DNA from 4 places in the Gordonia sp. PvP123 genome. Region 2 is predicted to be linked to each of the others. Evidence: riboswitches for the same ligand, from Rfam matches in the RefSeq annotation. Region 2 holds a riboswitch; each other region holds the start of a gene.

Region 1 (7,200 bases), on a different contig from region 2:
ACCGGTTCGAGAAAGGCCGCCGGGATACCCAGCGGTGCAGGGACTCCCAACGCATCCCGCAACCGCGCGGTGTCGTCGATTGCGGCCCACAGCGCGCGCGAGTTGTGGTTCACCGAGATGATCTGGCCGCTGCGGTGCAGCTCGGCGAGGACATCGGTCGCCGGCTCGTCGCCGCGGTACCGGGCCTCGACCTCCTGGGTGGTGAGGGGTCCCAGCCACCGCAGCAGGTCGACGACATCCTCGGCGTCGCGGGCCTGGCGTTCGGGAGACAGGCGTTGGAGACGGGCGATCACGTCGGCGATGACGGCCGGATCGAGGAGTTCGCGGAGGTCGACGCGACCGAGGAGTTGTGCCAGCAGGCTGGTGTCGAGCGAGAGCGCGGCCGCCCGGCGCTCGGCGAGCGGGGCGTCGTCGGCGTACATGAACGCCCCGACGTAGCCGAACAACAACGATGCGGCGAACGGTGACGGGCTCTGTGTCTCGGTCTCCACGACCCGGATGCGGCGTGTGCGGATGCGGGTCAGCAGATCGAGGAGGGCGGGGAGGTCGTAGACGTCCTGCAGGCACTCGCGGACGGCCTCGAGCACGATCGGGAAGTCGGGGAACTTGGAGGCGACGGACAGCAGTTGGGCGCTGCGCTGGCGCTGCTGCCACAGCGGAGCGCGCCGTCCGGGGTCGCGTCGCGGCAACAACAGTGCGCGAGCGGCGCATTCGCGGAACCGGGAGGCGAACATCGACGAATCCGCGAGACCGTCGGTCACGAGCTGCTCGACCTCGTCCGGGTCGAGGAGGAACACGTCGGCGCCGGGCGGGGCGTCGTCGGTGTCGGGCATGCGCAGGATGATCCCGTCGTCGGAGGCCGTGGTGGCACCCTCGATGCCCAGGGTCTCCAGCAGGCGCTGCGAGATCGCGCTCGCCCAGGGTGCGTGGACACGTAAACCGTAGGGGGAGTGCAAGATCACCCGCCAGTCGCCGAGCTCGTCACGGAACCGCTCGACCACCAGGGTGCGGTCGGTGGGGAGGTGTCCGGTCGACTCCCGTTGCTCGGCGATGAGGGTCTCGAGGTTGGTGCGGGCGTTGTCGGTGAGGCCGAGGCGTGCGGCATGGTCGTCGAGCTTGCCGGGGTCGGCGATCGCACCGGTGAACGCACCGATCGCGGCGCCGAGTTCGGCGGGGCGTCCGATCGCGTCGCCGATCCAGAACGGCAACCGGCCCGGCTGACCGAACGCGGGGGAGACCAGGACGCGGTCGTGGGTGATGTCCTCGATCCGCCAGCTGGTCGCGCCGAGTGCGAAGACGTCGCCGACACGCGACTCGTAGACCATCTCCTCGTCGAGTTCGCCGACGCGCGTTGCCTTCTCGCCGACCATGAACACACCGAAGAGGCCGCGGTCGGGGATGGAACCGCCCGAGGTGACCGCGAGCCGCTGCGCTCCGCGCCGGCCGGTGATCACCCCGGCGTCGCGGTCCCAGTTCACCCGCGGGCGCAGTTCGGCGAACTCGTCCGACGGAAAACGACCCGCGATCAGGTCGAGGGTCGCGTCGAAGACGCCCCGGCCCAGTTCGCGATAGGGCGCCGCACGCCGGATCACCTCGTACCAGTGGTCGACCTCGAGGTCGTCGACCGCGGCGGCCGCGATGGTCTGCTGGGCGAGGATGTCGAGGGGATTCTGCGGGACCTTGATCTCCTCGATCGCCCCGTCGAGCATGCGGCTCACCGTCACGGTGCAATGCAGGAGATCGGTGCGGTGCTTCGGGTACAGGATGCCCTGGCTGATCTCGCCGACCTGGTGGCCGGCGCGGCCGATGCGCTGCAGCCCGCTGGCCACCGACGGCGGGGACTCCACCTGGATCACGAGGTCGACCGCGCCCATGTCGATGCCGAGTTCGAGGGAGCTGGTCGCGACGACGCAGGACAGGCGCCCGGCCTTCAGGTCGTCCTCGATCTGGGCGCGCTGCTCCTTGCTGACCGAGCCGTGATGCGCGCGGGCCAGGACGGGTTCGGCGCCGGAGCTCGCGCCGCTGCCCATGACGAACGCGGGGGCGCCGCCGGCGACCGACGGATTGCCGGTCGGTTCGGCCGGCTGCCCGTGGCGTTCGGCGTGGATCTCGTTGAGCCGGGCGGTGAGTTTCTCGGCGAGGCGCCGGGAGTTGGCGAACACGATCGTCGCCCGGTTGGCCTCGATCTGGTCGACGATCGAGGCCTCGACGTACGGCCACAGCGACCCGGCGGTCGGGGAGAACGCGTCGTCGAGTGCGGCGGGGTCGGCATCGGACACCGGGGGTGGGATGTTGGCCATGTCCTCGACCGGGACATCGACGCGGAGGTCGAACGTCTTGTCGGCCTTGGGCTTGACCACCTGACACGGCGCGGCGCCGGACAGGAACCCCGCCACCACCTCCGGCGGCCGGACGGTCGCCGACAACCCGATCCGCTGCGCGGGCTTCTCGAGCAGCTCGTCGAGTCGTTCGAGGGTCAGCGCGAGGTGCGTACCGCGCTTGGTGGCGGCGACCGCGTGCACCTCGTCGACGATGACGGCCTGGACGCCGGTGAGGCTCTCTCGCGCGGCCGACGTGAGCATCAGATACAGCGACTCCGGCGTCGTGATCAGGATGTCGGGCGGTGTCTTGACCAGTGCGCGGCGGTCCGCGGCGGAGGTGTCACCGGACCGGACGCCGACGGTGATGTTCGGTTCGGGCAGGTTGAGCTCCTGAGCCGCCCGCGTGATGCCGGTCAGCGGGGCCCGCAGGTTGCGTTCGACGTCGACGGCCAATGCCTTGAGCGGCGAGATGTAGAGGACCTTGGTGCCGGCGGGCCGCGAGTCCGGGTCGGCGGCGAGGCGGTCGAGGGCCCACAGGAACGCGGCGAGGGTCTTGCCCGATCCGGTGGGGGCGATGACCAAGGTGTGCGAGCCGTCGGCGATCGACGTCCACGCACCCTTCTGCGCGGCGGTGGGAGCGGTGAAGGCGCCGGAGAACCACCGTCGGGTGGGGGCGGTGAAGCGGTCGAGCACCGAAGCGCGGGGCATCTCTCCACTATGTCTCACGCGTACGACAGAACGCGGTATAGAGTCATCCCACGCCTGTGCGGGGAATCCGGTGAGAGTCCGGAACGGTCGCGCCACTGTGAACGCTGCCCATATCGACACCGTAGATATGTCGACGCGGTCGACGTGTCGACATATCGACGCGGTCGATGGTGACGGGGTGACGTGAGTCAGGATGCCGTGCCGGCGCGTAGCAGTCCTCCGGACTGCTACACCACGACATCTCCGACGCGAGATCGGCGAAAGGACCCCTCCATGACAGCTCCCCGCACTGTTGCAGCCGTACAGGCCGCCCCGGCCCGTGCCCTGCCCGTACCGAACCTGTCGGTCGCGAGTGCAGCCCTCTGGCTCAGCCTGACCGTGCTCCTGGCGGGTCTCGCCTACTACTTCCTCGGGTACGACCAGGGCGTCGTGTCCGTCTTCGGCTCCGACACCCACGTCCACGAGTTCGTGCACGACGCACGCCACTTCCTCGGCTTCCCCTGCCACTGAGCCGGCCTGACCGGCCGTATCCCACAGGAAGCCAAGTACATATGGAGAAGAAATTCATCGGCGCCGGCCTGCTCGCAGGTCTGATCGCCGGAATCGTCTCGTTCGTGTTTGCCCGGTTCTACCTCGAACCGGTCGTCGCCAAGGCCATCGACTACGAAGGCGCCCGTTCGGAGGCCGAGGAGGCACTGGCCCACGCCGCCGAACCGGGTGGCCACACGCACGGTGAGGGCGGCGAGCTGTTCACGCGGGCCATGCAGGAGAACCTCGGCGCCGGTGTCGGCAACGTCGTGTTCGCGGTGTGCATGGGTGCGTTCTTCGCGGTGGCGTTCACGGTGCTCTGGAGTCATCTCGGCAGTCGCCATCCGGCGACCGACCCGCGCGCGGTTGCGGGTGTGCTCGGCGCGATCGGTTTCGTCGCCGTGTTCGCCGTGCCGTTCTTCGCCTACCCGGCGAATCCGCCCGCCGTCGGCGACGACGACACCATCGGCGAGAGGACCGGAGCCTTCCTCACCATCAGTGTGGCGTCGGTGATCCTGGCCATCGCGGCCGTGGTCCTGGCGTTGTGGCTGCGTCCGCGGATCGGCGGATTCGTCTCGGCCGTCGCCGCTGTCGCGGCCTACCTGGCCGGCATCGCGATCGTGCTCGCGTTCCTGCCGTCCTTCAGCGAGGTCCCCGAGCCGGTTCGCAACGACGTGGGTCAGATCGTGTTCCCGGGCTTCCCCGGTGACGTGATCGGGGACTTCCGGGTCTACGCCATCGCCAACCAGGTGATCCTGTGGACGGTTCTCACCGTGGTGTTCGCCCTGCTGCTGGGGGCGATGGCGCGCTCGCGTACCGCCGACCGCGCCCCGGCGGTCGCCGCCCAGCATTGAGGCGGCGATCGTTTCGCGCATGCAGATCATCACCGCCGGTCGCACCGGCCCCAACCGGTCGGTGCGATTCGGCGGTGATCCGCTTCTGGACGAGCGTGGCCGTCGGGACGTGCTCCGCCTGGCCGCGGCGTCCACGCGCCCGGTCCTCTGTTGCGGTCCGGAGATCGCGACCCGGGAGACCGCCGGACTCCTGGGGGCAACCGACGCCCTCGTCGACGACGCGCTGCGAACCCTGGACGTCGGAACGTGGGCAGGGCGCACCCCGGAGCAGATCGATCCCGCCGAACTCGGCGCATGGTTCGCCGATCCCGGCGCCCGGCCACACGGGGGCGAGAGCCTCGCGGATTTCGTCGGCCGAGTCCACGCGTGGCGCGTGGGGCACTCCGGGCTCGCCGACCGTTGTGTGGTGGTGGCGATGCCGGTTGCCCAAGCCCTTCTGTGCCCGGACGCAGAGCGGTTCTTCGCCCACGAGGTCCGTCCCGCGACCATCTACACCTGCGCAAACACCTGATAGGAACAGATTCGCGACGGCGTACCTAGACATCGGCAGTGACTCCTGACACAGTTGGGGACGACGAAACTGAAACATGTTCGCCCCCGGGCGGACACCGGTCTGGGAGTGTGACGATGTTCGAGTGGTCCGATGAAGATCTGATGGTTCGGGACGCCTTGCGGGCGTTCATCGACAAGGAGATCCGGCCACATCTCGACGAACTCGAGTCCGGCGTCCTGCCGCCGTACGACATCACCCGCAAGCTGTTGTCGAGCTTCGGTGTCGATGCCATGGCCAAGGATGCGCTCGAGAAAGAACTCGAGGCAGAAGCCAAGGGGGAGAAGAAGAAGTCCTCCGGTGACGGCGGCGGCATGGGCGGCTCGATGTTCATGATGGTCAACATCGAGCTCGCGGGTGTCTGTCTGGGCCTCGTCGCGTCGCTGGGTGTGAGCATGGGGCTGACCGCCTCGACCATCCGCGGCAAGGGCACGCTGGCGCAGAAGAAGCGCTGGCTGCCCGAGCTGGTGACCATGGAGAAGGTCGGCGCCTGGGCGATCACCGAACCCGACTCCGGGTCGGATGCGCTCGGCGGCATGAAGACCACGGTTCGTCGTGACGGTGACGACTACATCCTCAACGGGCAGAAGACCTTCATCACGAACGGTCCCTACGCGGACACCATCGTCGTGTTCGCCAAGCTCGACGACGGCAGTGGCGTCCCGATGCGCGACCGCAAGGTGCTGTCGTTCGTGCTGGACAAGGGCATGCCCGGGCTGACCCAGGGCAAGCCGTTCAAGAAGATGGGCATGATGAGTTCGCCGACCGGTGAGCTCTTCTTCGACAGCGTCCGCGTCGGCAAGGACCGTCTCCTCGGTGAGACCGAGGACACCGGCGCCGATTCGCGTGGATCCGAGGGCGCCAAGGCCGGTTTCACCGCGGAGCGCGTCGGGATCGCCGCCCTGTCGCTGGGCATCATCAACGAGGCGCAACGGCTGTCGATCGATTACGCGAAGAACCGCAAGCTGTGGGGTCAGGAGATCGCCCAGTTCCAGCTCATCCAGCTGAAGCTGGCCGAGATGGAGGTGGCGCGGATCAATGTCCAGAACATGCTCTTCAGCGCCATCGAACGCGGCAAGGCGGGTAAACCGCTCAGCCTGTCCGAGGCGTCGGCGATGAAGCTCTACTCGTCGAAGGCGGCCACCGACGTCGCCATGGAGGCGGTGCAGCTGTTCGGCGGCAACGGTTACATGGCCGAGTACCGCGTGGAACAGCTTGCGCGCGATGCCAAGTCGCTCATGATCTACGCGGGGAGCAACGAGATCCAGGTGACCCACGTCGCCAAGGGACTGCTGCGCGGCTGAGGTACGCGCTCCAGCTGTGGTCAGGCGGCGCGGTGGGGACGCCACGCCAGATACCACAGCTGGAGCCAGTCCAGTTGCGGTGGCGCGATCCGGGTCTCGGGGCGGTGCCGTGGGACGCGGACGCGCAGCGCACCGGGCGTGATCGTGCATCGCACCGGCGTCGTGAGCTGGAGCGATTCGCCGTCGACCCCGACGGGGATGACCTCGGCGTCGGCGTCGACGGTCACCTCGGTGGCGGTCCGCTGGACGAGCCCCTGATCGTGCGTACGCCGCAGGAGTCCGACGGCCTGCCGGGTGTCGGACACCGAGACGGTGACGACGCCCAGGCGCCCCTCGTCGATGCGGGTGCGACGACCGAGCCCGGCCACGTCGTTGGTGGCATACGGGCCGTTGCTGACCAGGATCGCCTGGGGGTCGGCAACCGACTCGTTCCCGATGACAGCGCGCAGACCAGACGTCGAGCCTCTGCCCAGCAGGTCGGGGAGCATGCGTAACACCGTGCGCGTCTTGTCATCCCGGTATTGCGGGCTCTGGACGACTTCGGCGTAGATCCCGAACGACGCGTTGTTGACGAAGGGGCGGCCGTTGATGTGACCGAGGTCGACGCGGAACTCGACGCCGTCCCGTAGAGCGTCGAGACACCGGGCGGGATTCTGACGGTCGAGTCCGAGATCGAGCGCGAAATGGTTTCGGGTGCCGGCGCTGACGACCAGGAAGGGGACGCCGGATTCGGCGGCCACGCCCGCGACGAGCGCCTGGGTGCCGTCACCGCCCGCGACCCCGAGCAGGTCGGCTCCGCGGGCCACGGCGTCTCGCGCCAGCTGCACCACGTCGATCTCCACCGGCCCGTCGAGCAACGCGACTTCGGCGCCCAGGGACTCGGCCTGACGCTGCAGGTCGAACCGGACGACCTTCCCGCCACCGGAACGTGGATT
Region 2 (7,200 bases):
GGCCGTCGCCGAGAAGGTGGACCGGTCCAATCCCCGTCACGTCGGCGCACCGTTCGCCGGGGTCGTCTCGCTGAGTGTCGGTGTCGGCGACGAGGTCGCCGCCGGCGCGGCCATCGGCACCATCGAGGCCATGAAGATGGAGGCCACCATCACCGCACCCGTCGGCGGCAGGGTCGCGAGGCTGGCGATCGACGCGATCACGCAGGTCGCGTCTGGCGATCTGCTCGTCGAGATCGGTTGACGCACAACAACGCAGTGGTATCGCAGACCGCGGCCGTCGCACTCACGGGAGAGTGCGACGGCCGGGGTCATTTGTGGCGCCGGTTGACTGCCTAGCCGGACAGCGGGATCGTCTCGCGCAGTCGTGTTGCCGCGGCCACCATGTTGGTGAGCGAGTCCACCACCTCCGGGGTCCCGCGGGTCTTGAGACCGCAGTCCGGGTTGACCCACAGGCGCCCGGCGCCGACGCTCGACAATGCCGAGGACAGGGCCGAGAAGATCTCGTCCTGGTCGGGCACGCGCGGTGAGTGGATGTCGTACACACCCGGGCCCACCGCGTTACGGAAGCCGGCCTCGTCGAGGTCGTCGAGCACCTCCATGTGCGACCGCGCCGCCTCGATCGAGGTGACGTCGGCGTCGAGGTCGGCGATCGCTCCGATGACCTCGCCGAATTCCGAATAGCAGAGGTGCGTGTGGATCTGCGTATCGTCGCGGACCCCGGAGGTCGCGATGCGGAACGCCCGAACGGCCCACGCCAGGTACGCGGGCTTGTCCGCGTCACGCAACGGCAGCAACTCGCGCAGAGCGGGTTCGTCGACCTGGATGATCCCGACCCCTGCCCTCTCGAGGTCGACGGTCTCGTCACGGATGGCGAGCGCGATCTGCTCGGCAGACGCCGACAGTGGCTGGTCGTTGCGAACGAAAGACCAGGCAAGAATCGTCACCGGGCCGGTCAGCATGCCCTTGACCGGCTTGCTGGTCAGCGTCTGTGCGTAGGTGATCCAGTCGACTGTCATCTGCTTCGGTCGGCTCACATCGCCGAACAGGATCGGTGGCCGCACGCACCGCGAGCCGTAGGACTGCACCCAACCGTTCGCCGTCGCGAAGTAGCCCTCGAATTGTTCGGCGAAGTACTGCACCATGTCGTTGCGCTCGGGTTCCCCGTGGACGAGAACGTCGAGGCCGATCGACTCCTGCAGGGCCACGACATCCGCGATCTCCGTCTTCATCCGGTTCTCATACTCGGCGCGATCGATCTCGCCCGAGCGGAGCGCGGCCCGCGCCAGTCGGATGGCCGAGGTCTGTGGGTAGGAACCGATCGTGGTGGTCGGGAGCGGGGGCAGTCCCAGATGTTCCTTCTGTGCGGCGAGCCGTTGCTCGGCCGGGCCGCGCGTCGCGTCGGCATCGGTGACGGCGTCCAGGCGTGCGCGGACGTCGGCGTTGTGTAGGCGAGTATCAGTGGCACGGCTGGCCAGTGCCGTCGAGCTCTCGGCGAAGGCGGCGGCCCGAGCGGCGCGCCCCTCGCTCAACGCCGACGACAACACCGCCACCTCGCGGAACTTCTCGGCAGCGAACGCGAGCCAACCGCGAAGGTTGGTGTCGAGCTCGTCCTCCGCGTCCACGGTGTAGGGGACATGCAGGGTCGAGCACGACGTCGACACGGCGACCGAGCGGGCGGAACCGAGCACGGTGGCCAGCGTCGCCGCGGCCTGGTCCAGGTCGGTGCGCCACACGTTGCGGCCGTCCACCACGCCGGCGATCAGCAGCTTGTCGGCCAGGCCCGGGGTGCCGGCCACCGTCTCGACCGAGCCGTCGACGAGGTCGACCGCGATGGCCTCGATCGGCGTCCGGGCCAAGTGTGCCAACCGATCACCGGCGTCACCGAAGTACGTCGCCACCGCGATGGCCGGACGGCGCTCGTGGGAGCCCAGGGCGTTGTACACCGATTCGGTCCGCGGACCCAGGTCCGCGGCGGCATCGGTCACCAGGACGGGTTCGTCCAGCTGAACCCACTCGACGCCGGCGTCAGCCAACCGCGTCAGGAGGTCTCGGTACAGGGGCACCAACTCGTCGAGGCGATCGAGCGGCGCACCCGCCCCGTCGACCGCCTTCGACAGCGCCAGGAACGTCACCGGGCCGACGATCACCGGGCGGGCCGGGAGACCCAGCTCCCCGGCTTCGGCGACCTCGGCCAGTACCTTCGCCGGATTCAACCGGAACGTGGTCGACGGGCCGATCTCGGGGACCAGGTAGTGGTAATTGGTGTCGAACCATTTGGTCATCTCGAGTGGGGTCACCTCGGCGGTTCCGCGGGCCGCCGCGAAGTAGCGATCGAGCGGATCGTCGATCTCGGCGAACCTCGGCGGCAGTGCGTCGAGGAGGACCGTGGTGTCGAGCACCTGGTCGTAGTACGAGAACGTGTTGACCGGGACGGAGTCGTGGCCGGCCTCGGTGAGCTCGGCCCACTGCTCGCTGCGTAGGCGCTGCGCGACGGTGGCGAGCTCGGTCCGGTCGATGCGGCCGGACCAATAGCTTTCGACGGCCCTCTTCAGTTCGCGCCGGGGGCCGATGCGTGCGGTGCCGAGGACGGTGGTGGTGAACGGTGCCGCGGAGCTGCGGCGGACGGTGTCGGACATGGACGTCGACTTCTCCTACTGACGGTGGATGGTTCACCGCCCAGCAGGGGAGATCGATCGGACCCACGTCACGCCCGGCAGAGGGCGCGCGACGATCGCCGGTTCGACCTGCGCCCAATCCTCGAGGCGGCGAGCCACCGGACGCGGCGCGTCCGGTACACCTGGCAGGTCTTCGGGCTCACCGTCGCTCTCGATCGAGATCCCTCTGATCGAAGTTCCTACTGACCGTCGCTTCCCAAGCCGGAGCTCAGTGCTGATGACGGTGGTCGTTACGGCATACCGCTGCGGGGACAGCTCCGGATTCGAACCGGATTCCCTCTCGTCCGCCGGCGGGATGCCGGCGACTCGACGCCGCGGACGGAGAGCTGACACGACCTCCGACGCGGCGAACCACATGCGTCTTCGACCCTAGCCCAGCAAAGTCGACCCGCTGAACACCGGTAGTTCGACGTCGGGCGGTCAGCCGTCGATCTGATCGCGCCGACACGACATCATCGCGCGGATCGCATCGTCGGAAGGAGGAGCCCCCGGCTGAAACCGAACGGTGCCCTTCTCCACGTCGAAACCGTCGAGGAACGGTCGCCCGGCGTCGACCGCCTCCGGGCTGAACGGGTACAGACCGATGTGCTTCTTGGTGCGCATCACCGAGAGGAGCGGGCTCCCGCGATATGTCAGGGCCGGCATGCCGTAGCCCTTGCCCTGAGCGGTGTCGGGGACCGCGGTGCGGGCGACGGCGTAGATGCGTCCGACCACCTCGCGGTCGGCGGGGTCGAGTCCGTCGAGATAGTCGTCGACAGTGCCCATCCGGTGCGGCCTCTCTCCGTGGCGCTGAGCACGCATTTGGCCTGGCCTGCTCGTTCGCGTAACATGGATCGTCGGTGCGCATCGCGTGCCGGGCATCAGCGTGTCAGCACGTGGGCCCGGTCGGCGCACACCGGGTGCAGGTCCTCGCGGACCGGTGCCCACACCCTAACGGACAAACACTGATTCAACCCGGCCGATGCGCCGCGGCATCACCCGGATGTCGTGGTCACGGCCAGGATCGCGGAGGACATGGCGAAGAAAGACGGGGCCATCGAGGTCGAGGGTCGAGTGATCGAACCCCTGCCCAATGCGATGTTTCGTATTGAGCTGGAGAACGGACACAAGGTTCTCGCCCACATCAGCGGCAAGATGCGACAGCACTACATCCGCATCCTGCCCGAGGATCGGGTCGTCGTGGAACTCTCGCCCTACGACCTGGCTCGTGGGCGAATCGTGTACCGCTACAAGTGAGACTTTCCCGGCGATGCCGGGGACAGACTTCCCGGACATCCGTTCGGGAGGAGACCGACACCCACGTGCACGGCCGCTTTCGGCGTGCGCGCGGGCGAGCCGAGCAGGAGAGATTGACGTGAAGGTTCAGCCGAGCGTCAAGCCGATCTGCGAGAAGTGCAAGGTGATCCGCCGCAACGGTCGGGTCATGGTGATCTGCGAGAACCTGCGTCACAAGCAGCGTCAGGGCTGATCACGCGCACCCTCCGGGTCGCTTGAGTCAGAACAACTGAAGATCGACAACTGAACACACAAGGACCTCCCAACACCAGCGGCGACAGACGCGTCACCGCCTACCTCCGGATCAGAGGCCGGAGCCCACGAGGCCGGACACACGGTTCGGCACCAGCTCGCGGGACGGACTGGGAGCAGACCTCTGAGAATCGAAAAGGAAATCCGCCACATGGCACGTGTTGCTGGTGTGGATCTCCCCCGCGAGAAGCGGCTGGAGATCGCACTGACCTACATCTATGGAGTTGGGCGTACCACCTCCAAGGAGATCCTCGAGGGAACGGGCCTGAGCCCCGACCTGCGAGCCAAGGATCTCACCGACGCAGACGTCTCGAAGCTGCGTGAGTACATCGAAGCCTCGGTGAAGGTCGAGGGTGACCTGCGTCGCGAGGTGCAGGCCGACATCCGTCGCAAGATCGAGATCGGCTGCTACCAGGGTCTGCGCCACCGTCGTGGCCTGCCTGTGCGCGGACAGCGCACCAAGACCAATGCCCGCACTCGCAAGGGCCCGAAGAAGACCATCGCCGGGAAGAAGAAGTAATGCCTCCGAAGTCACGTAGCGCAGGCCCCAAGAAGGGCACCCGCCGTCGCGATAAGAAGAACGTCCCGCACGGCCACGCGCACATCAAGTCGACGTTCAACAACACCATCGTGTCGATCAGCGACCCCAGCGGCAACATCATCAGCTGGGCATCGTCGGGCCACGTCGGTTTCAAGGGTTCGCGCAAGAGCACCCCGTTCGCGGCTCAGCTCGCGGCCGAGAATGCTGCGCGCAAGGCCCAGGAACACGGCGTCAAGAAGGTCGACGTCTTCGTCAAGGGACCGGGCTCGGGTCGCGAGACCGCCATCCGCTCCCTGCAGGCAGCCGGCCTCGAGGTCGGCACCATCTCCGATGTGACCCCGCAGCCGCACAACGGTTGCCGTCCGCCCAAGCGGCGCCGGGTCTAGCGGGAAAGGAAGAGATAAGACATGGCTCGTTATACCGGCCCCGCAACAAAGAAGTCCCGTCGTCTCCGCGTCGACCTCATCGGTGGAGACGCAGCGTTCGAGCGTCGCCCCTACCCGCCCGGCCAGCACGGCCGTTCGCGGATCAAGGAGAGCGAGTACCTGCTCCAGCTGCAGGAGAAGCAGAAGGCGCGCTTCACCTACGGCGTCATGGAGAAGCAGTTCCGCCGCTACTTCGAAGAGGCGAACCGTCGCACCGGCAAGACCGGTGACGAACTGCTGAAGCTGCTCGAGACCCGTCTCGACAACGTCGTGTACCGCTCGGGCATCGCCCGGACCCGTCGCCAGGCCCGCCAGCTGGTCAGCCACGGCCACTTCACCGTCAACGGTGTGAAGGTCGACGTGCCCAGCTACCGCGTCAGCCAGTACGACATCATCGACGTCCGCCCGAAGTCGCTGCAGACCGTCCCGTTCCAGATCGCCAAGGAGCTCGTCGGCGATCGTCCGGTCCCGGGTTGGCTCCAGGTCGTGCCGTCGACCCTGCGCATCCTCGTGCACAGCGTGCCCGAGCGTGCTCAGATCGACGTCCCGCTCACCGAGCAGCTCATCGTCGAGTTCTACTCGAAGTAAGACACACCGCCAGACAGCAGCAGCTGTTCGGTTCACCCTCGAGGCCGTCATATAGCGGTCGGCCAAAGGAGATATCCAAGAAATGCTCATCTCACAGCGACCCACCCTCACCGAGGAAGTCCTTGCCGAGGACCGTTCGAAGTTCGTCATCGAGCCGCTCGAGCCGGGCTTCGGTTACACCCTCGGCAACTCGCTGCGTCGTACCCTGCTCAGCTCGATCCCGGGTGCTGCCATCACCAGCATTCGTATCGACGGCGTGCTCCACGAGTTCACCACCGTGGCCGGGGTCAAGGAAGACGTCACCGACATCATCCTGAACCTCAAGGGCCTCGTGGTCAGCTCCGACGAGGACGAGCCGGTCACCATGTACGTGCGCAAGCAGGGTCCGGGCACCGTCACCGGCGCCGACATCGTGCCCCCGGCCGGTGTCACCGTGCACAACCCCGATCTGCACATCGCCACCCTGAACGACAAGGGCAAGCTCGAGATCGAGCTCGTCGTCGAGCGGGGCCGCGGCTATGTTCCGGCCGTGCAGAACAAGGCGTCGGGTGCCGAGATCGGCCGTATCCCGGTCGACTCGATCTACTCGCCGGTGCTCAAGGTGACCTACAAGGTCGAGGCAACCCGTGTCGAGCAGCGCACCGACTTCGATCGCCTGGTGCTCGATGTGGAGACCAAGAACTCGATCAGTGCGCGTGACGCGCTGGCATCGGCGGGCAAGACCCTGGTGGAGCTGTTCGGGCTGGCCCGGGAACTCAACGTCGAGGCCGAGGGCATCGAGATCGGGCCGTCGCCGGCCGAGGCCGACCACATCGCGTCGTTCAGCCTGCCGATCGAGGATCTCGAGCTGACCGTCCGGTCCTACAACTGCCTCAAGCGCGAGGGTGTGCACACCGTCGGCGAGCTGGTTGCCCGGACCGAGTCGGATCTGCTCGACATCCGCAACTTCGGTCAGAAGTCGATCGACGAGGTCAAGGTCAAGCTGCACGCGCTCGGTCTGTCGCTCAAGGACAGCCCGGCGAGCTTCGATCCGTCGCAGGTCGCAGGTTATGACCCGGCCACCGGCACGTGGTCGGAAGACGCGTCCTTCGACGCCGATTCCGGTGAGGATTTCGCGGAGACCGAGCAGCTGTAGTCGCTTTGACGCGGCGGTAGCTGTCACTGCCCAACCCTGACTTCCGCATCGAGTGATGCGGGGTCCTCCTAGGAGAAGACAATGCCCAAGCCCACCAAGGGTGCCCGCCTCGGCGGGTCGGCCAGCCACCAGAAGGCGATGCTGGCGAATCTCGCCACCTCGCTCTTCGAGCACGGCCGCATCACCACCACGGAAGCCAAGGCCAAGCGCCTGCGTCCGTACGCGGAGAAGATCATCACCCACGCCAAGGCCGGCAAGCTGGCCAACCGTCGTGAGGTGCTGAAGGACATCCGTGACAAGGACGTCGTG
Region 3 (7,200 bases), on a different contig from region 2:
GTGTCGCTGTTGAGAACGCGGTGGGCGGAGACCCCGAAGACCTCGGCGACGACTGCGGGATCGAGCGCGGTGGCGGCGTCGCCGTGCGCGCGGATTCTGCCGTCGTTCAGCACGTACACCGAATCGCAGTGGCGAGCAGCCAGATCGAGGTCGTGAAGCGACACGAGGACCGTGGTTCCCAACGTTCGCACGAGCCCCAGCAGGTCCAGCTGGTGCCGGATGTCGAGGTGATTGGTCGGTTCGTCGAGAACGAGTACGCCACAATCCTGGGCGAGTCCTCTGGCCAGGGCGACGCGGCGTCGTTCACCACCGGAGAGGTGGTCGACGGCGGCGTCCCGGTGCTCGATCATCCCGACCGATCGCAGAGCTGCTTCCACCGCGGCGCGGTCATCGGTGCGACCCATACTCCACGGCGGTGCGTAAGGAAGCCGCCCCAACGAGACGTACTCGTGCACCAGCATGTCGGCGGGTAGGTCCACTTCCTGCGGCACGAAGGCGATCTGCTTGGCCCGGTCCCGGACGCTCATCGATTCGGTTGCCCGGCCGTCGACGGTGACCGTGCCACGCCGCGGTCCGAGCAACCCGACGACCGACCTCAGCAAAGTCGACTTGCCGGACCCGTTGGGACCGACGAGGCCGACGATGTCACCTGCCCGCACGTCGAGTGAAATGTCCTGCAACACCGGGTGATCGTCGATCCACACCTCGACCCCGGACGCTGCGATCCCGACCGGTGTGCGACTCATGCGGCGGCACCGAACTGGTAGCGGCGCCGGCCGAGGATGAACAAGAACAGCGGCGCACCGATGACTCCGGTGACCACGCTGAGCGGGATCTCGACCGGCCGCAACGCAATCCGGGCGACGACGTCGACGAGAACCAGGAAGACCGCGCCGATCAGGGCTGAGGTGGGCAGGACCCAACGGTGCCGGGAGCCGACGAGAATGCGTGCGATGTGGGGGATCACCAATCCCACGAACGCGATGGCCCCCGACACCGCGACCATCGTGCCGACCATCACCGCGAGGAGCGCGAACAACAGGTTTCGTAGCAACGGGACGCGAACGCCCACCGCGGCGGCGACATCGGGTCCGGCCGAGAGGGCGTCGAGCCACCCATGGAGTGCGAAAGCGATCGCGGTGCAGGTCACGACGACCGAGACCGGCAGCAGCAGCTTGCCCCACGATGCGCCGGCAAGACTGCCGAGCAGCCAGAACAGGACCGATTGAGCGGCCTGCGAATCGTTGGTGCGCAGCACGAGGAAGCTGGCGATGGCGGACAGCGCCGATGCGGCAACGGTTCCGGTGAGCACCAGCCGGAGCGGAGTGATACCACCCTGGCTCATGGTGATCGCGAAGACGAGCAGCGCGGCTCCCAGTGCGCCTGCCATTGCTCCGAGGCTCAGCGACCACAACCCGAAGCCGGCAAGGAACCCGGTGGTGATCACCGATGTCGCCCCGACTGCCGCACCAGACGAGACGCCGAGAAGGTGCGGGTCGGCCAGCGCATTGCGGACCAGGGTCTGGACCAGCACCCCCGCAACGGCAAGACCCGCGCCGACCACCAGCCCGAGCAGGATTCGCGGCATCCGGATGTCCCAGACGATCGCAAGCTGGGTACGCGTGACGGCAGGCCCACCGAACCGTGAGGCGATCACGTCGACGACCGTGGACACGGGCAGCACTTCAGCGCCCGAGCACAGGGCGAGAAACGCAGCGGCCAGACCCAACCCGAGCACGACGACAACGACGACCACGGGACGGCGTCGTCTCGTGCGTCTGTGCGTGCGCGGCAGTACCGGCGCCCTGCGGGCACCATCGATCAACATGTGTCGTCGGTCCATCCTCGTGGCGTGACAAGCAGCATCGAGGCTGGTATCTGGCTGAGTCAGTGCGTCGAGGTCATCGACGCGCCGAGTTCACAGTGGCGGGACCGCGCCGGAGTCGAACCGGCTTCCCAGGGATCTCGATGCGACGAGACTACGACATACCCGACAGTCTCCGACACCGCGCCCCGACGACACGGGCGTCAGGGTCGCTCGTTGCGCCCCGCCCGCTCGACGAGGGCGGCGACGCGCTTGGTCTTGGTCTCGGGTCGTTTCGCGAGAGCCAGCTGCGACAGCCCGAACTTCCGCACGCTCGGCGGGAAGGCGTCCCAGTTGGCGCGCGCAACCGGGTTGGCGTCGAGTGCAGCGGCGAGCTCCGGGGACTCGATCAGCGCCTCGGCGTCGTCGAACATCGTCCAGAGACCGCGGGCCTGGGCGTCGTCGATCACGGCTTGTCCCGCGGGCTGAATCCGACCGGCGGCCGCGAGGTCGGCGACACGCGCCTTGTTCGACGCCGACCATCCGCTGTTGCGTCCGCGCCGGGTGAACCACATGCCGCGGCGGCGGTCGTCGATGACGCGGGTGTGGCCGTCGATCCAGCCCCAGCACAGCGCCTCGCGAACGCACTCGTCGTAGTCGATCGGTTCCCGGCCCGATCCCTTGCGCCAGAACACCAGCCACACGCCGCCGGATGAGTCGTGGTTGTCCCGCAACCACTCTCGCCATGCCTCGATCGTGTCCACGGCGAGCTTCGGCGCATCGGGGTCGGCCATGCGTTCACCCTAATCAGCCGGGCCTCGTCTCGGTACAGTTGAGCCGTGAACGAGATCGTCAGCTTCGCGACGGACAACTGGTGGCTGATCTTCCCCATCGGCGCTGTCGTCGGCGGGTGGGCGGGGTCGATCGGGAAGTACAACGAGAAGCGGCGCAAGGACAAGATCGAGCTCGCCCGGATCAAGGCGAACGCGCAGACCGAGCAGCTCAAACTCACGACGACGTCGGCCGACCAGCTGCGCCGGACCCTTCGCCAGCACGACTCGCTGAACGAGAAGTGGTTCGGTTACGAGCTCGATCTCGCGACGCTCATCGAGTACCCGATGATGACCGACATGCGTGAACCGCTGACCCTCGCGTTCCACCGCGCCCGGGTCCGCGCCGACGATCTGCGACCCGAGCCGGGCGCCCAGGGGCCACTGCCCGATTCGATGTCCCCGGCAGACTTCGCCGAGTACCGCGACGCCGTGGGCGAATACGCCGCGGCATTCGACGCAGCCGAACGAGAGTCCCGGCGGCGCAGGCAAACCGACTTCTCACCCGTCGAACGCGAAGCCCTGGACCGGGCACGCAAGCTGATCGGCGTGGCCGCCGACTCCGCGGCCACACCCGCAGAGCGGCAGGCGGCCTACAAGAAGGCCCTGGCCGAACTCGAGGGCATCATCGACGTTCCGCAGGTGGCCGCGGCGCAGCTCGAACGGCAGATCGCCGGCGCCCTCGAGCGCGGCTCGGAGTGATCAGAGGTCCGGGATCGGCAGGTCCAGGTTCGGCGAGATGATCCCGCCGTCGACCTCGAGGATCTTGCCGGTGACGTACGCGCCGGCCGGGGACGCCAGGTAGAGGGCGGCCGCGGCGATGTCCTCCGGGTCGCCGAGTCGGTGCAGCGGAGTCGATGTCTCGACTGCGGTACGCATTCCGTCGTCGCCCGCGACGATCTCCAGCGCCGATGTCAGGATGGCGCCCGGTGCGATGCCGTTGACCCGGATCTTCGGATTCAGATCCATCGCCGCGATGCGCGTGTAATGCGCGAGAGCAGCTTTCGCGGTGCCGTAGGCGGCGTAGGCACGTCCGGGCAGGCGGCCCACCGCCGACGTGATGTTGATGATCGAACCCCGGCCGCTGGTCTCAAGGATCTGCTTGGAACCGGCGACGACCAATGCGTGCGCGTTACCGACATTGAAGTCGAAGGCATCCCGCAGGTGCTTGGGGCTGGTGTCGAACAGAGGCCGGGGCATCGCCCCGCCGACGTTGTTCACCACGGTGTCGAGCCGCCCGAACTCGTCGACCGCGGTCTGCGCGAGCGCCGCCGCCGCATCGGGGTCGCCGAGGTCCACGGCGACGGTGCGCGCGCGTCGGCCCGCCGCGCGGACCCGTTCGGCGACCTGCTCGAGGTCGGATTCACTGCGGGCCGCGATCACCACGTCGCCGCCGGCCTCGGCGAAGGCGACCGCGATCGCCGCCCCGAGGCCCCGGCTCGCGCCGGTCACGATGGCCACCTGGTCGTCTATCCGGAATCTGTCGAGAATCACCCGTCGACCATGCCACGCCGGGACCGAAAACGAGAACGTGTTCTAGGAATCGGCCGAAAACAGCAGGTCGTGATCTCAGTAGTCGCGGCCGGCGGACACCACGGAGAGCAGTTCCTCGCCCGCGGCGAACCTGCGGAGGTTCTCGGCGACCCACGGTGCGAGCTCGCGCGTCAGTCCCGACGCCGGGTTGGCGACATGCGGGGTGATGATCACGTTCGGCAGGGACCAGAGCGGATGGTCGTCGGCGGGCGGTTCCGGATCGGTCACGTCGAGGGCCGCGCCCGCGATCTGGCCGTCGGCCAGCGCCCGGTACAGAGCTTCCTCGTCGACGAGCGGGCCGCGCGCGATGTTGACCACCCACGCATGGTCGGGCAGCGCCGCGAGGCTCTCGGCGTTGATCATGTGCCGGGTCTCGGGCGTCGCCGGCGCCGCCAGCACCACGTGGTCGATGGTTCCCCACAGCTCGTCCAACTCGTCGGACCGTCGGATCTCGTGCGCACCGGGCACGTCGCGGCCCGATCGGTTCACCGCGACGACGCGGGCACCGCACGCCCGGAGACGTGGGGCGAGGGAGGCACCGATCCCGCCGGCACCGACGATGGCGACGGTGGCGCCGTGCAGCGACCGGACCGCGGTGTCGATCCGTTCCTTGTCCCAGTGCCGGAGGACGGCGGTGTTGATCTGCCGGAGTCCTGCGAGGAGCAGCGCCAGCGCGTGCTCGGCGACGTTCTCGGCATAGAAGCCCGACGCGTTGGTCCAGAGCCGGCGGTCGTCGAGGATGTCGGCGGCCACGAAATCCTCGATGCCCGCGGTCTTGAGGGCCACCCATTCGACGGTGTCGGGCAGTTGCGGGAAGTCCGCGGGCGGCCCGATCCACACCAGCACCCGGGCGTCGTCGAGGCCGACGATCTGTCCGCCCGCGCCCTCGATCGCCGCGACCAGGTGCTCGTCGCGGACGGGTTCGAGGGCGACGGCCACCGGGGTCATCGGGAGACCGATCGGGCCGCGGTGGTCGCCAGTTCGTCGGCGATCTCGTTGAAGTGGTCGCCGGCGTGCCCCTTCACCCAGCGCCACTCCACCTGATGCCGTTTCTCCTCCTCGACCAGACGACGCCACAGATCCGCGTTCTTGACCGGCTTGCGATCCTTCGTCTTCCATCCGTTGGCCTGCCAGCCGTTGACCCACTTCATGATCCCGTTGCGGACGTAGGTCGAGTCGGTGTAGATGATGACGGTCGACGGCCTGGTCAGCGCCGCGAGACCCTCGATGGCGGCGGTGAGTTCCATCTTGTTGTTCGTCGTGTCGGGTTCCGACCCGGAGATCCGCTTCTCGGTGCCCTTGTATCGGAGCACCGCGCCCCATCCGCCCGGGCCCGGGTTCCCCAGGCAGGCACCGTCGGTCGAGATCTCGACGACGGCCGAGCCCGATTCCGGGTCTGCGGAGGAGTCGTCGGTTGTCGGGTTCGCGGAAGCTGTCACGCACGGAAGCCTACGGCAGCTGCGATGCCCGGCAGCAGACTCACCGCTAGGGTGGACTCATGGCTGTGTGGGACCCGACACGCTATCTACAATTCGCCGACGATCGCGCGCGGCCGTTTCTCGACCTCATCGCGCAGATCCCGACCAACCCGCTGTCGGTGGTCGACCTGGGGTGCGGACCGGGCCACCTGACCAAGCACCTGCGTGCGCTCTGGCCCGCGGCCGAGATCCTGGGCATCGACGACTCGGCGGAGATGGTCGACCGGGCCATCCGGGACAACACCGACCCGCACGCCAACTACGACGCCGTCGACGTCTCGCAGTGGACGCCCCACCGGCCGGTCGACCTGATGCTCTCCAACGCGATGTTCCAGTGGGTGCCCGACCACCTCGACGTCATCGACGGTCTGCTCGGTCACCTGACCGATGGCGGCGCCTTCGCCCTGCAGGTGCCGAACAACACCGACTCGCCGACCCACGCGGCGCTCGCCGAGCTCGCCTCGACCGAGCCGTACGTCGGGGCCTTCGGCGACCTCCGGGCGCTCCCCCGGCTCGACGCCGAGATGTATCTCGACTTCTTCGCCGAGCGCGGTCACCACGTCAACGCGTGGGAGACGACCTACTTTCACGTGCTCGACGGCCAGGACCCGGTGTTCGACTGGATGTCGGGAACCGGTGCGCGTCCGTACCTCCAGGCACTTACCGGCGACCTCCGGAAGCAGTTCGTCACCGACCTCAAGAAACGTTTCGCCGAGGCCTACCCGCGCCGCGAGTGGGGCACGGTCCTGCCGTTCCGCCGAACGTTCGCCGTGGCCACTCGCCGCTGATCCGCCCCCGTCGACTGTGCATCGATATCCGTCGACTGTGCGCTGTATCCCGTCGTTCGTTGCCCCACTTCCGGCGAAGGGTCACGCACCGGCGTCGGTTCGGCATCGACGCCGCTCCGAGCCGCCACTTCTGCAACACTGACACCACTTGTCGTTTCTTCTGGGGGTACGTCCATGCGTCCGGCCCGCCGCATCATCGCGACCGTTGCCGCTGTCGCCCTCGCGGGCGGCCTGTTGACCACCGTGTCTGTTCCGGCGAGAGCCGCGGTCTGCAACGCCACCGGCGTCACCGGGGGCGATGTCGGCAGCACCGGCAGTTCCGGGTCCAGTGAGCTCGGGTGGGGCAGTCTCGACTTCGGCAGCTACCGGGCGGACGGAAAGAAGCCTCAGGGTCCGCTCCCGACATTGACCGGCGCCACCAAGGCCGTCTCCTGGGTGACCGGCCCGCGAAGTCCCGCACGCACCGACACCCGTTTCGGCATCACCGCCACCGACGTCGGTGTGCCGTGGGACAACGGATCCGGTCAGATCCTGATGGCCTTCGGTGACACGTGGGGCAGGTGCGCGGGACAGATGGCCTGGAAACACAACACGATGCTGCGCAGTGACGCGAACTCCGACCTGGCCAAGGGCATCCGATTCCCGAACGCCGTGCCCGGGTCGGTCCGTTCGGGCGCGCCGGTGACGCCGGCGCATCCGACGTGGGCGCAACCCATGTTCAACGCCGTCGGGGTGCGCAACATCGAAGTCGGTCGGATCCCCACCGG
Region 4 (7,200 bases), on a different contig from region 2:
GCGGCGATCTTCTCTTCGACCGTCTGGCCGGGGTAGTCCACGAACACGATGACGTCGGGGTCCGCGGTGGTGAGCCGTTCCCAGCTGACGGCGGTCCAGGTGTCCTCGATGTCCTCGGTCGCGTTGCGGGCGCCCGCGGCGTCGATGATGCCCTGCGGGCCGCCGTAGGCCCCGGAGGAGAAGATGGTGTCGGAGACGCTGTCGAAGACGAAGACCGTGGGCTTGTCGGCGGGTTGCGATGCGGCGCGGAGCTTCTCGAGGCGGTCGGCGACCTCGTCGGCCGCGGCGGCGCCCTGGTCCGGGTTGCCGGTGATGGTGCCGATGTTGCGCAGGTCGGTGTCGAGCGCGACCCACGGGTCCATGGTGCCGCGCTGCGCCTCACCCTCGACCTGCCGGCACGCCTCGGACAGCTGATAGACGTCGATGCCGTGGGACGCGAGGATCTCCGGCGTGATCCCGCGGGACTCGCTCATGCCGTAGTTGTATCCGGCATAGAGCACCTGGGGCTTCGCGGCGACGATGTTCTCGAGCGTGGGACGCTCGGCCGCGACCTCGTTCAGGGTGTCCACCTGAGGTCCGTACTCGAGCCGGAGAACATCTTTGTCGCGGGCGAGCGCACTGACCGCCACCATGTTGTCGCGGGCGCCCGCCGCCAGGGCGATCGCGATCATGCCACCGTCGTTGACGAACAGCCGGTCGAGCGGCTGGGGGAAATCGACGTCGGCTCCACAATTGGCCACCGTCACAGTGTCTTCGGTGGCCGCGGTGCTGTCGGTCGAGCATGCGGCAACTGCGCCCAGGGTCAGTGCGGCGACCAGGACGGCGGCGGTCGGGTGGACTCGGGAGGTGCGCGTACTCAAGGGATGTCCTCTCACAGGGTGTCTGTCGTCAGAGCTCGGGGAGCAGAAGTGTTGGGGGAGTTCAGCAGGAGGTGTGGCAGGCCCGTCGCCGGGTGGGTGACAACGGTCCCGGACACCTCGAAGACGGCCGCCAGCAGATCCGGCGTCAGCACTTCGACGGGTCGGCCCTGGGCGACCACGCCGCCGTCGGACACCACTGCGACACAATCGAAATGGCGCAGGACGAGGTCGAGGTCGTGCATCGCTGCCAGCACGGTGGCGTCGAGTTCGTCGAGGATCTCCATCAGCCGCAGGCGCCAGGCCGCGTCCAGATGATTGGTGGGTTCGTCGAGCACCAGGACCGGCGTCTGCTGTGCGAGCGCACGGGCGAGGACGACGCGATGCCGCTCGCCGCCGGACAGGTGGGTGCACGAACGGGAGCCCCAGCCGTCGAGGCCGACCTGCGCGAGCACCGCGCCGACCACCGTCGAGTCGTCGGGGCTCCCGGCCGACCAGGCCGAGCGGTAGGGGGTCCGGCCAAGGCCGACCGCCTCGGCGACGGTCAGTTCGGCCGAGGGCTGTTCCTCCTGGCCCACCACCGCTATCGAGCGGGCCCGCTGCCGCGACGGGAGTCGATGCAGGTCCTCGCCACCCACGTCGATGGTGCCGGCGACGGGACGTTCGAGCCCACACAGCGTGCGCAACAGGGTGGTCTTGCCGGAACCGTTGGGGCCGACGATGGCCAGTCGGGTGCCCGCCGGGACGTCGAGATCGACATCGCGCAGGACGACGCGGCCGCCCCGTCGACACGCGAGTGCGTTCGCGCGCAACGCCATCGAGCGGATCGGTGGTGGATTGGTCATGAGCCGCCGCCGAACACATACTGGCGTCGACCCATGAGGAACAGGAAGATCGGCGCGCCGATCAACCCGGTGACGATGCCCAGGGGCATCTCCCGAGGCGCGGCCGCGACCCGCGAGATGACGTCGACCCACACCAGGAACAGCGCGCCGCCGCATACCGCCACCGGCAGCATCGCGCGGTGGGTGGCGCCGACGAGCAGCCGGGCGGCGTGCGGGACGATCAGACCGACGAAGCCGATCCCACCCGCCACCGCGACGAGCACGCCCACCAGGACGCCCTGGATCCCGAAGAGCGCGTTGCGCATCGCGCGTACCGGTACACCCAGCGACGTCGCGGTGTCGGTGCCGGCCGCGTAGGCGTCGAGCCAGGAGTGGATGGCGAGCATCGCCACGATGGTGACCAGCACGACCACCCCGGCGATCTGCACCTTCGCCCAGGTGGCGCCGGCGACGCTGCCGAGCATCCAGAACATCACGTTGTCGGCGGCGTGGGGATCCGCGGCGGTGAACACGAGGAGCGACGACAACGCCATGAACGCCGAGGACAACACGACGCCGGACAGGATGAGTCGCAGCGCGGTCAACCCGCCCTGGGCGCGGGCGACGAGGTACACCGTGACGGTGGCCGCGAGCGCGCCGAGGAGCGCGCCGCCGGAGAGTGCCCACACCCCGAGGCCGCCCAGCACGCCGAGGGTCATGACGGCGGTGGCCCCGACCGCCGCGCCGGCGGACACGCCGAGCAGGTACGGCTCGGCGAGGGGGTTGCGGACCAGGGCCTGCATGAGAGCGCCGGCCAGTGCGAGTCCGGCGCCGACGAGCGCGGCCAGGACGGACCGCGGCAGCCGGAGATCCCAGATGATCACCGCGTGCGCGGAATCGGTCTCGGCGCCGGTCAGGCGTCCGGCGACGGTGTGCCAGACGTCGCCGACGGGGATGGTCTCGGCGCCGAACGCGGTGGCCAGGGCGATGCTGAGGAGCGTGAGGACGAGCAGAACTGCGGCTAGCGGCGTCGACGGGAGTCGCCGTACCGGCGGGGCGGTGGCGATCTCGGTCGTGCCGTCGATACGACGGGACACGGACTGTACTGCCTTACGGTCTGGGTATCTGTGCGCGAGATACACGGTGGACTCGAGCGAGAGCGGCCGGTATTCGGACTCGGGTTCGTCCGGAGCCGGCGCCTTCCCGGGTCGCCCCAGTGGCTGTGTGCCGGTTCCGTCCCCCATACCGCTGCGCGCCAGTCCCGGATTCGCACCGGATTCCCTGACACCCACGTGTGCGGGTGTGACCGTTCTCGCCGCACACGCTATCAACACCGTCCAGCGGATCGGTGGGCGGTCGGCGTGCGTCCCCGGACAGCGGCCGTGCGAGGACCTACGCTGGATGCCGACGATCGATGAACCCGACGCGGAAACGGTGAACCGATGGACGTACGAGACACGAAGCTGGCCATCATCGGGGCGGGTGCGGTGGGCACCGCGATCGCCTACTCCTCGCTCATCCGGGGTGTTGCACGGACCATCGCGCTCCTCGACATCAACGCCGCGAAGGTGACCGCCGAGGTGCTCGACATGTCCCACGGGCTCGAGTTCGTCCCGCGTGCCGACATCATCGGCTCCGACGACGTGTCGGTGTGCGCGGACGCCGACGTCGTCGTCTTCACCGCCGGTGCGAAGCAGAAGCCGGGTCAGTCGCGTCTCGAATTGGCCGAGGCCACAATCGGTCTGACGCGCGCCATCCTCCCGGGGGTGCTCGAGGTGGCCCCGAATGCGATCTACGTGATGGTCACCAATCCGGTCGACGTCGTCACCTACGCCGCCCAGCAGATCAGCGGGTTGTCGCCCAGCCGGATCTTCGGCTCGGGCACCGTGCTCGACTCGTCCCGGCTGCGTTTCCTCATCGCGCAGCATTGCGGTGTCGCGGTGCAGAGCGTGCACTCCTACATCGCCGGCGAGCACGGCGACACCGAGATCCCGCTGTGGAGCTCGGCGACGATCGGTGGGGTGCCGCTGACGTCGTGGACCCCGCTGCCCGGTCGTCCGGCGCTGGATGTGGTTGCACGCGAACGCATCCACCACGAGGTCGTGCATGCCGCCTACACCATCATCGAGGGCAAGGGGGCCACGAACTATGCGATCGGTCTGGCGTCGACGCGCATCGTCGAGGCGATCCTGAACAACGAGCACCGGGTGCTGCCGGTGTCGACGCGGACCGACGGGATCGAAGGACTCGACGGAGTGTGTCTCTCGCTGCCGACCGTCGTCGACCGCGGCGGCGCCCAGACCCGGCTCGACGTCCCGCTCTCGGATGCGGAGCGAGCCGGTCTGCTCGCGTCGGCGGAGACGCTGCGGGGGATGCAGGCCCGGTTCGGGCTGTAGTCGGGGTCAGGCCGGCACGGTGGTGCGCAGGAACTGCAGCTGGTCGGCGACGACCTTCTCGAAGTCCTCGCCGATGTAGATGTCGAAGTGCCCGACCGGGTATCGGATGACCCGGGCTCCGGGTGCGCGCCGCGCGTAGGCGATCGTCGAGCGTGCCGGTGCCACCGTGTCCCCGTCGCACACGCACAGCAGGGTCGGGCAGTCGAGATCTTTCAATGCCCGGCCGGGTGAGTGCAACGGAATGGTCAGTCCGACCCGCGCGGCCACCTCGTTGGGCAGTTCGAGACCGTCGGGAACCAGTGGGAGATATCCCGACACCGCGTCCGGTGCGGTCATCAGCGCCGCCGATCCCGGTTCGCCGGCCAGGCCGACCATGACCGGCGGCCTGCGCAGTGCGGATCCGGCCAGATCCGCGAGTGCCCGAACGGTCACCTTCGCCCCGGACACCACGCCCAGGGCCGCGGTCGACGCAGGTCCGCTGGTGAATGGGCACTGGGAGATCACCGCTGCCACCCGGCCGTCGCGTTTGCCGGCGACGAGCACGTGTCCGCCGCCGAAGGAGGTGCCCCACAGCACTATTCGTGAGGTGTCGACGCCGGCGAGAGTTCGTGCGAAGGCGATCGCCGCGGCCCAGTCATCGAGCTGACGGCGAATGGACAGGAGCTGGCGCGGTTCGCCGTCGCTGTCCCCGAAGTGGCGGTAATCGAAGACCAGACAGGAGTATCCGGCTTCGGTGAACCGTTCGGCGAAGGCATCGAGCCGCATCTGCCGGACCCCGCCGAGGCCGTGTGCCATCACGATGACCGGGGCCGGTGTGGCTCCCTCGGGCCGGTACCACCATGCTCGGCACGTCGTACCGTCCGAATCGAACTCGACGTCGTTCCTGATCATCGTTCCCCCGCTGGTCGATGTGTGGTCTGGGCGGACTTTATCAACACACGTTGTCATGCAACAGAGGCGGCGGCCCCCGCGACCGTGGACCCTGGTCGCTCGGCGTGTCCGTCGGCCGGACCAATCTTCGCGTCGAGCGCGTCTTTCATCGGCCGGACCCCGTAATGTCACCTCGTCACGATGAGGTGTCGGGGGACACACAGAAAAGGTCAAGCACGATGCGTTGCTCGCGAAAGATGGTTCTCGGATTCCTGGCCGCGGCGTCCATGACGGTCGCTCCGCTGATGGTGGCGGCGCCCGCCTCGGCGGCAACCGATTACGCCAACTGCTCAGAACTCAACGCCGACTATCCGCACGGTGTCGGCCAGACGGGCGCCGTCGACTCCACGTCGGGTACGCCGGTCACGAACTTCACCGTCGATGACGACCTGTACGACGCGAACTCCGAGTCCGATCGCGACAAGGACGGCATCGCCTGCGAGAAGCGCTGAGCGCGACCAGCGGCTGACGACGTCGCGGTCGACGTGCGCCTGCCGCCGGACATGCAGGCGTTAGATTCGTGCTCATGGCGGCCCGACTCGACAGGTTTCTGAGCAGCGCACACCCGGACATCGCGATCGCGGCCGCGCTGCTGTTCGTGGCCGGCTTGATCGACGCCATCGCGTTCTTCGTGCTCAAGGGCAGCTTCGTCGCCTTCATGTCGGGCAACTCCACCATCATGGGTGCCTCGGCCGCGGCGGGCCGGTGGTCGACCATCGCTCTCGTCGCCGGACTCGTGGTCGCGTTCTTCAGTGGTGCTGCCGGGGGTGCGGCGATCAGCCGCTGGGGCGGGAACCACGCTCCGGTGTGGATTCTCGGGGCGGTGACCGGCGCGCTTCTCGCCGGCACCGTCGTCGCGCTCACCGCGTCGCCGACCGCCGGGATGGTCGTCGTCGCGGTGGCCACCGGTGCGATCAACTCGGCGCTGTCGCACACGTCGACAGTGCAGGGCGGACTGACCTACGTCACCGGCACCCTGGTGAGGTCGGCACACGAACTGGTCGCGTCACTGGGCACCGATCGGCCGTGGGCATGGGTGGCGGTGTTCTGGATGTGGCCGGTGTTCGTGCTCGGCGCGGTGTGCGGTGGATTCGCCGAACGACACTGGGGTGTCGCCGGGCTGTGGGCCGGGGTCCTGATCGCCGCCTGCGCCCTGCTCTTGCGCGTCGTCGAGACGTCGTCTCGAGGCAATTCGCGCTCAGAGGGAACCGAACGGGCCGCTGGATAGTCTGAAACACATGCGCGACGACAAGCTGCTCACCCGGATCTCGGCCCTTCTGCGTCAGGCGGAGAACACCGACAACGAGCACGAGGCCGAGACCTTCATGCAGGCCGCCCAGCGGCTCGCGACCGCATCGTCGATCGACCTGGCCGTGGCCCGCGCCCATGATCCCGCGGCGCGCAAGAAGGTCACCCCCATCAGTCGGCAGATCGCCATCGGCGAACCGGGCAAGCGTGGACTGCGCACCTACGTGCAGCTCTTCGTGGCCATCACCGCTGCCAACGACGTGACCGTCGACGTGGCGAGCAACTCGACCTTCGTCCTCGCCTACGGCTACGAAGCCGACATCGACGCCTGCGAAGCCCTCTACACGTCGTTGATCGTGCAGATGGTCGCTGCCAGCGACGCGTACCTGCGATCGGGGGCGTACAAGGGCGAGACGTTCGCGCGGGTCGTCACCCGGGGGAGCGGGTGGCGTGCCCGGCGGGTGATCGAGGAGAAACCGCTGTCGCCGATCACGGCGCGCCTGAACTTCCAGTCGGCGTTCGCCGAACGCATCGGCAAGCGTCTCACCGAGGCCCGCGATGCAGCCCGTGCCGAGGCCATCGCCGCCGAACGCGACTCCGGCGAGTCGACTCGTTCGACGGCGGTCGCGTTGCGCAACAAGGAGATCGAGGTGACCGACTTCTATCGGACGGAATCGAGCGCGCGCGGCACCTGGCGTCCGTCGAGCGCGTCCGCGGGATACTCGGAGGCCGCGCGCCGGGCCGGCGACCACGCGGGACGACGGGCGAAGATCGGTGCCGACCGGGAATTCGGCGGCGCCCGCGGCGCGCTCGAGGGTTAGGGCTCGACGCCGGCGGCGGAGTCCTCCGCGGGCCTCGCGCCGGGCCGGTCGTACCACGCCACCGACGGTTGCGGGACGAACGGTGTCGGGGTGCCCGCCCACCGCCGCACCCATCGGCCGACGC

What was found. A riboswitch is a leader RNA that binds a small molecule or an ion and turns the genes downstream of it on or off. The one in region 2 is predicted to bind cobalamin.
Region 1: another riboswitch for cobalamin. It lies ahead of ABIC25_RS04685 (CbtB domain-containing protein); the one in region 2 lies ahead of metE (5-methyltetrahydropteroyltriglutamate--homocysteine S-methyltransferase).
Region 3: another riboswitch for cobalamin. It lies ahead of ABIC25_RS14220 (FecCD family ABC transporter permease); the one in region 2 lies ahead of metE (5-methyltetrahydropteroyltriglutamate--homocysteine S-methyltransferase).
Region 4: another riboswitch for cobalamin. It lies ahead of ABIC25_RS06430 (FecCD family ABC transporter permease); the one in region 2 lies ahead of metE (5-methyltetrahydropteroyltriglutamate--homocysteine S-methyltransferase).

What each region holds. Positions count from the first base shown of each region.
Region 1 is NZ_JBEPPN010000002.1:397,154-404,353, forward strand. It holds gene ABIC25_RS04680 (ATP-dependent helicase) at 1-3,029, opposite strand, end outside; cobalamin riboswitch at 3,091-3,227, shown strand; gene ABIC25_RS04685 (CbtB domain-containing protein) at 3,303-3,539, shown strand; gene ABIC25_RS04690 (CbtA family protein) at 3,581-4,411, shown strand; gene ABIC25_RS04695 (histidine phosphatase family protein) at 4,431-4,922, shown strand; gene ABIC25_RS04700 (acyl-CoA dehydrogenase family protein) at 5,039-6,265, shown strand; gene ABIC25_RS04705 (diacylglycerol/lipid kinase family protein) at 6,286-7,200, opposite strand, start outside.
Region 2 is NZ_JBEPPN010000011.1:130,021-137,220, reverse strand. It holds gene ABIC25_RS20890 (pyruvate carboxylase) at 1-241, shown strand, start outside; gene metE (5-methyltetrahydropteroyltriglutamate--homocysteine S-methyltransferase) at 333-2,636, opposite strand; cobalamin riboswitch at 2,783-3,000, opposite strand; gene ABIC25_RS20880 (iron chaperone) at 3,096-3,440, opposite strand; gene infA (translation initiation factor IF-1) at 3,690-3,911, shown strand; gene rpmJ (50S ribosomal protein L36) at 4,030-4,143, shown strand; gene rpsM (30S ribosomal protein S13) at 4,354-4,722, shown strand; gene rpsK (30S ribosomal protein S11) at 4,722-5,129, shown strand; gene rpsD (30S ribosomal protein S4) at 5,151-5,756, shown strand; gene ABIC25_RS20850 (DNA-directed RNA polymerase subunit alpha) at 5,839-6,891, shown strand; gene rplQ (50S ribosomal protein L17) at 6,973-7,200, shown strand, end outside.
Region 3 is NZ_JBEPPN010000006.1:373,827-381,026, forward strand. It holds gene ABIC25_RS14215 (ABC transporter ATP-binding protein) at 1-746, opposite strand, end outside; gene ABIC25_RS14220 (FecCD family ABC transporter permease) at 743-1,828, opposite strand; cobalamin riboswitch at 1,853-1,983, opposite strand; gene ABIC25_RS14225 (YdeI/OmpD-associated family protein) at 2,029-2,598, opposite strand; gene ABIC25_RS14230 (hypothetical protein) at 2,644-3,336, shown strand; gene ABIC25_RS14235 (SDR family oxidoreductase) at 3,337-4,128, opposite strand; gene ABIC25_RS14240 (D-isomer specific 2-hydroxyacid dehydrogenase family protein) at 4,204-5,115, opposite strand; gene rnhA (ribonuclease HI) at 5,112-5,606, opposite strand; gene ABIC25_RS14250 (methyltransferase domain-containing protein) at 5,666-6,433, shown strand; gene ABIC25_RS14255 (glycoside hydrolase family 183 protein) at 6,608-7,200, shown strand, end outside.
Region 4 is NZ_JBEPPN010000003.1:210,800-217,999, reverse strand. It holds gene ABIC25_RS06440 (ABC transporter substrate-binding protein) at 1-860, opposite strand, end outside; gene ABIC25_RS06435 (ABC transporter ATP-binding protein) at 872-1,675, opposite strand; gene ABIC25_RS06430 (FecCD family ABC transporter permease) at 1,699-2,778, opposite strand; cobalamin riboswitch at 2,826-3,007, opposite strand; gene ABIC25_RS06425 (L-lactate dehydrogenase) at 3,124-4,077, shown strand; gene ABIC25_RS06420 (alpha/beta hydrolase) at 4,084-4,968, opposite strand; gene ABIC25_RS06415 (excalibur calcium-binding domain-containing protein) at 5,187-5,459, shown strand; gene ABIC25_RS06410 (YoaK family protein) at 5,534-6,235, shown strand; gene ABIC25_RS06405 (DUF2786 domain-containing protein) at 6,246-7,076, shown strand; gene ABIC25_RS06400 (YhjD/YihY/BrkB family envelope integrity protein) at 7,073-7,200, opposite strand, start outside.